Regions from separate parts of the Bacillus cereus group sp. RP43 genome, predicted to be linked through region 2. Evidence: a T-box and tRNA genes for the amino acid it is inferred to sense, from the RefSeq annotation. Region 2 holds a T-box; the other holds one or more tRNA genes.

Region 1 (3,261 bases), 2.1 Mb from region 2:
AATGTACCGGGGCTAAATACACCACCGAAGCTGCGAATTGATACCAATGGTATCAGTGGTAGGGGAGCGTTCTAAGTGCAGTGAAGTCAGACCGGAAGGACTGGTGGAGCGCTTAGAAGTGAGAATGCCGGTATGAGTAGCGAAAGACGGGTGAGAATCCCGTCCACCGAATGCCTAAGGTTTCCTGAGGAAGGCTCGTCCGCTCAGGGTTAGTCAGGACCTAAGCCGAGGCCGACAGGCGTAGGCGATGGACAACAGGTTGATATTCCTGTACCACCTCTTTATCGTTTGAGCAATGGAGGGACGCAGAAGGATAGAAGAAGCGTGCGATTGGTTGTGCACGTCCAAGCAGTTAGGCTGATAAGTAGGCAAATCCGCTTATCGTGAAGGCTGAGCTGTGATGGGGAAGCTCCTTATGGAGCGAAGTCTTTGATTCCCCGCTGCCAAGAAAAGCTTCTAGCGAGATAAAAGGTGCCTGTACCGCAAACCGACACAGGTAGGCGAGGAGAGAATCCTAAGGTGTGCGAGAGAACTCTGGTTAAGGAACTCGGCAAAATGACCCCGTAACTTCGGGAGAAGGGGTGCTTTCTTAACGGAAAGCCGCAGTGAATAGGCCCAAGCGACTGTTTAGCAAAAACACAGGTCTCTGCGAAGCCGTAAGGCGAAGTATAGGGGCTGACACCTGCCCGGTGCTGGAAGGTTAAGGAGAGGGGTTAGCGTAAGCGAAGCTCTGAACTGAAGCCCCAGTAAACGGCGGCCGTAACTATAACGGTCCTAAGGTAGCGAAATTCCTTGTCGGGTAAGTTCCGACCCGCACGAAAGGTGTAACGATTTGGGCACTGTCTCAACCAGAGACTCGGTGAAATTATAGTACCTGTGAAGATGCAGGTTACCCGCGACAGGACGGAAAGACCCCGTGGAGCTTTACTGTAGCCTGATATTGAATTTTGGTACAGTTTGTACAGGATAGGCGGGAGCCATTGAAACCGGAGCGCTAGCTTCGGTGGAGGCGCTGGTGGGATACCGCCCTGACTGTATTGAAATTCTAACCTACGGGTCTTATCGACCCGGGAGACAGTGTCAGGTGGGCAGTTTGACTGGGGCGGTCGCCTCCTAAAGTGTAACGGAGGCGCCCAAAGGTTCCCTCAGAATGGTTGGAAATCATTCGTAGAGTGCAAAGGCATAAGGGAGCTTGACTGCGAGACCTACAAGTCGAGCAGGGACGAAAGTCGGGCTTAGTGATCCGGTGGTTCCGCATGGAAGGGCCATCGCTCAACGGATAAAAGCTACCCCGGGGATAACAGGCTTATCTCCCCCAAGAGTCCACATCGACGGGGAGGTTTGGCACCTCGATGTCGGCTCATCGCATCCTGGGGCTGTAGTCGGTCCCAAGGGTTGGGCTGTTCGCCCATTAAAGCGGTACGCGAGCTGGGTTCAGAACGTCGTGAGACAGTTCGGTCCCTATCCGTCGTGGGCGTAGGAAATTTGAGAGGAGCTGTCCTTAGTACGAGAGGACCGGGATGGACGCACCGCTGGTGTACCAGTTGTTCTGCCAAGGGCATAGCTGGGTAGCTATGTGCGGAAGGGATAAGTGCTGAAAGCATCTAAGCATGAAGCCCCCCTCAAGATGAGATTTCCCATAGCGTAAGCTAGTAAGATCCCTGAAAGATGATCAGGTTGATAGGTTCGAGGTGGAAGCATGGTGACATGTGGAGCTGACGAATACTAATAGATCGAGGACTTAACCATATAATATGAAGCAATGTTATCTAGTTTTGAAGGAATATATATTAAAAATTCCTTTTGACATTCTGAAAAGAATGTGTATAATGATAAAAGTCTGGTAATGATGGCAGAGAGGTCACACCCGTTCCCATACCGAACACGGAAGTTAAGCTCTCTAGCGCCGATGGTAGTTGGGACCTTGTCCCTGTGAGAGTAGGACGTTGCCAGGCTTATATTATTCCGCAGTAGCTCAGCGGTAGAGCTATCGGCTGTTAACCGATCGGTCGTAGGTTCGATTCCTACCTGCGGAGCCATTATGCTTCCATAGCTCAGCTGGTAGAGTACTTCCATGGTAAGGAAGAGGTCACCGGTTCAAGCCCGGTTGGAAGCTTGGGAAAAGTTTTTATTTTTTTGGCCCGTTGGTCAAGTGGTTAAGACACCGCCCTTTCACGGCGGTAACACGGGTTCGAATCCCGTACGGGTCATCACTTTTGGAGGATTAGCTCAGCTGGGAGAGCACCTGCCTTACAAGCAGGGGGTCGGCGGTTCGATCCCGTCATCCTCCACCATATATTTTTAAATGTCGGAGGGGTAGCGAAGTGGCTAAACGCGGCGGACTGTAAATCCGCTCCTTCGGGTTCGGCAGTTCGAATCTGCCCCCCTCCACCATTTTCTTTAAAATAACCTGAAAGGGTTTATTTTTTTGAAAAGATAACCATACTAGTAAATATTAATGGGCTATAGCCAAGCGGTAAGGCAACGGACTTTGACTCCGTCATGCGCTGGTTCGAATCCAGCTAGCCCAGCCATTTACGAGCCATTAGCTCAGTTGGTAGAGCATCTGACTTTTAATCAGAGGGTCGAAGGTTCGAATCCTTCATGGCTCACCATTTTCGCGGAAGTAGTTCAGTGGTAGAATACAACCTTGCCAAGGTTGGGGTCGCGGGTTCGAATCCCGTCTTCCGCTTAAGTACTAAGGGGCCTTAGCTCAGCTGGGAGAGCGCCTGCCTTGCACGCAGGAGGTCAGCGGTTCGATCCCGCTAGGCTCCATATAAATAGGGAAAGCTTACATCATTTGATGTAAGCTTTTTTTGTGTTTAAATTCCACTCCAAAAGGCAACTTTTCCGTATATCGTTTAAAATAAAAAAAAGGATTGGATAAGGGGGAGGTAATTATGAAAGTTGTCATTGCATCGGATTCATATAAAGAAAGCCTGAAAGCTATAGAGGTATGTGAAGCTATTGAAAGAGGCTTTGCAGCAATTTTTCCTAAAGCAGAGTATGTTAAGGTACCAATTGGAGATGGAGGCGAAGGAACGGTTGAATCTCTTGTTGGTGCTACAATGGGGAAAATTATATCACTTAATGTGACAGGGCCGCTTGGAGAGAGCGTGCAAGCCTTTTATGGTATGTCTAAGGATAAGAAGACAGCATTTATTGAAATGGCAGCAGCATCAGGATTACAACACGTTCCAATTGAAAAGAGAAACCCACTTATTACAACTACAAAAGGGACAGGTGAACTTATATTACATG
Region 2 (3,261 bases):
TTTCACTTGAACTGGTGCCACCCATACTGGGAACGCACCTCCAAAGTGTTCAATTAATATTGCTAAGAAACGGTCTAAAGACCCTAAAACTGCTCGGTGAATGACAACCGGTTTTCTTTTTTCATTATTTTCATCTATATAATTTAAATCAAATTTCTCTGGCATTTGGAAATCAAGCTGAATTGTTCCGCATTGATGACTTCTATTTAAAGCATCTTTAATGTGGAAATCAATTTTTGGTCCGTAAAATGCACCGTCACCTTCATTTAATCTATATTTATAATTTAATGCTTGTAATACATTTGCTAATGCCGCTTCCGCTTGCTCCCATAATTTATCATCACCCATTGAATCTTCTGGACGAGTAGAAAGTTCTACTTCATATTCGAATCCAAAAGTTTTATATACGTAATCAATCTGGGCCATTACGGATTTGATTTCATCTTCAATTTGTTCTGGTGTTACAAATAAATGAGCATCATCTTGGCAGAAAGTACGAACTCTTAATAACCCGTTTAAAGCCCCGCTAAATTCATGTCGATGTACTTGACCGAATTCACACATGCGAATCGGTAATTCGCGATAAGAATGCAATTTATTTTTAAACATAAGCATATGTCCTGGGCAATTCATCGGTTTTAATGCGAAACTTTTTTTGTCTACTTCAGAGAAATACATATTATCTTTATAATGTCCCCAGTGTCCTGACTTCTCCCATAATTCTTGATTCATCATAAATGGAGTACGCACTTCTTGATAATTGTACTCTTTTTGAATTTCTCTTAAAAATGCTTCTAATTCATTGCGGATAATCTGTCCTTTCGGCAAGTAAAACGGCATTCCTGGAGCCTCTTCAGAAAACATAAATAACTCTAATTCACTACCTAACTTACGATGATTTCTTTTTGCTGCTTCTTCAACAAAATGTAAATACTCTTCTAATTCTTTTTGAGAAGAGAATGCAACACCATAAATACGCTGAAGCACTTGATTGTTACTATCTCCTCGCCAATATGCACCTGAAACGTGAGTTAATTGGAATGCTTTCAAATAACCTGTAGATGGTAAATGTGGTCCTCTACATAAATCTACAAATTCACCTTGTTTATATAGTGTTACACTTTCCTCATTAGGAATTGCTTCTAAAAGCTCTAATTTCAAGTGATCATTCATTTCTTGAAACAGTTTTGCTGCTTCTTCTCGAGAAACCTCTATTCGCTCTATATTTATATTTTCTTTTATAATATTTTTCATTTCTTTTTCGATTTTTGGTAAATCTTCTACGTTTACACTACTTGGAAGATTCATATCATAATAAAATCCATTCTCAATAACTGGTCCTACTCCAAGCTTCACGTCACCATAAATTCTTTTCACAGCTTGCGCTAAAATATGTGCCGCAGAGTGTCTTGCAATTTCTACACCTTCATTTGAATCAATAGTAATAATTTCTACTTCTGCATTCTCTTCAATGTTTCGGCGTAAATCAAAAGACTGCTCATTAACTTTTCCTGCGACTGCTTTCTTTTTCAAGCTACTACTAATTGCCCCAGCGATTTCTTCTAAAGTAATTCCTTTCGCAAATTCTTTAACACTACCATCTGGAAATTTAATTTCAATCATCTGTTCTTTCATTTTTCATCTCTCCATTTCATAATAAAAAGCACACTCATCCCTAAAATAGGGACGAGTGTGCTTTTACCCGTGGTTCCACCCAGATTCCCATCGTAAACATACAATGGCTTCTTTTACGGTAACGTCGCTTACACGGCACTAGTTACTTGATTTCCCCAGTGCAGCTCTAAGGTGGTAAGTTATTTTTCTGCGTTAGGAAGTTCTCAGCTCTACTTCCTTCTCTGTATAACCGTTTAAAATAACTCGTGTCCTTTTCTTCGCTTATTATGAAATTAAATATAAAAAAGCATATTCATCCCTAATAAATAGGGACGAATATGCTTATATTCGTGGTTCCACCCAGATTCCCATCACAAAAAACATAATGGCTTCTTTTACGGTAACGTCGTTTACACGGCACTAGTTACTTGATTTCCCCAGTGCAGCTCTAAGGTGGTAAGTTATTTTTCTGCGTTAGGAAGTTCTCAGCTTTCCTTCCTTCTCTGTATAACCGTTTAAAATAACTCGTGTCCTTTTCTTTGCTTTTATAAGTACATCCATTAATTGTTATTTACTATATCCTATTCATTTTATTTTTACAAGTGTTAAAAATATATTTTTTATTCAAAAAAAAGAAACCAAAAACATTTTTTGGTTTCCACTTCTCTTTTTTACCAATCTTGTGGTTCGTAATTCAAGTCTGAAAATAGGCGTTTTTTCTCTTTTTTCGATAAATCTCTCCACTGTCCGACTGGTAAATTATTCAACTCAATATTCATAATTCTCGTACGTTTTAACGTGTATACTTGATAACCTAAAGCTTCACACATACGGCGAATTTGACGATTCAACCCTTGTGTTAAAATAATTTGGAACTCATATTTTGATAACTGTGTAATCTCACAAGGAAGCGTTTTTGTATCTAAAATTTTAACACCTGCTGCCATTTTCTCTAAAAACTCCGGTGTAATCGGCTTATCTACTGAAACGATATATTCTTTCTCATGTTTGTTTTCAGCACGTAAAATCTCATTAACGATATCGCCATCATTCGTTAACAAAATTAAACCGTCTGAGTCTTTGTCGAGACGTCCGATGTGATTAATTCGTAAAGGATGATTCACTAAATCGATAATGTTACCTTTTACGGCTTTTTCACTTGTACATGTAATACCTACTGGTTTATTTAAAGCGATATACACATGGTCTCGAGCAATACGAAGTTGCTCTCCATTTACTCGTACGTCATCACCTGGATTTACTTGGTCACCAATTTTTGCAACCTTACCGTTAATAATTACTCTTCTTTCATTAATTAACTTATCTGCTCCACGTCGAGACGCTTTTCCAGCTTCACTAATAAATTTATTTATACGCAAGTTAGGCACATCCTTTTCATAAAAAATTTCAAGCTCACACTGCTTCTACCGTACAATACAAAAGGGTAAGCCTCCTATTATAACTTAAATATATTAACATGAAAGGGTATATGACGTCTTCACTTAATTACATGTTTATTAGAAAACAATTGGTCCTCTTTTCCTTTTCACATCAAACTGTCTAGCAGTCAATAGATTAACCGTTGAATATAACATCATTTATTTACTTTTTTCATAGATAATATACCGATATAAGTTTGATTAATAA

Evidence for each region. A T-box is a leader RNA that pairs with one kind of tRNA and senses whether it is charged. The one in region 2 lies ahead of thrS (threonine--tRNA ligase), so its partner is inferred to be a tRNA-Thr.
Region 1: it encodes a tRNA-Thr, which carries the amino acid that the T-box ahead of thrS (threonine--tRNA ligase) is inferred to sense. The anticodon was not compared.

What each region holds. Positions count from the first base shown of each region.
Region 1 is NZ_JARVHQ010000001.1:4,998,861-5,002,121, reverse strand. Features, by position in the region: rRNA gene QCI75_RS25925 (23S ribosomal RNA) at 1-1,749, shown strand, start outside; rRNA gene rrf (5S ribosomal RNA) at 1,840-1,955, shown strand; tRNA gene QCI75_RS25915 (tRNA-Asn) at 1,965-2,039, shown strand; tRNA gene QCI75_RS25910 (tRNA-Thr) at 2,044-2,116, shown strand; tRNA gene QCI75_RS25905 (tRNA-Glu) at 2,139-2,210, shown strand; tRNA gene QCI75_RS25900 (tRNA-Val) at 2,219-2,294, shown strand; tRNA gene QCI75_RS25895 (tRNA-Tyr) at 2,311-2,394, shown strand; tRNA gene QCI75_RS25890 (tRNA-Gln) at 2,460-2,534, shown strand; tRNA gene QCI75_RS25885 (tRNA-Lys) at 2,540-2,615, shown strand; tRNA gene QCI75_RS25880 (tRNA-Gly) at 2,621-2,692, shown strand; tRNA gene QCI75_RS25875 (tRNA-Ala) at 2,703-2,775, shown strand; gene QCI75_RS25870 (glycerate kinase) at 2,901-3,261, shown strand, end outside.
Region 2 is NZ_JARVHQ010000001.1:2,916,551-2,919,811, forward strand. Features, by position in the region: gene thrS (threonine--tRNA ligase) at 1-1,635, opposite strand, end outside; T-box leader at 1,680-1,902, opposite strand; T-box leader at 1,940-2,163, opposite strand; gene QCI75_RS15295 (pseudouridine synthase) at 2,286-2,993, opposite strand.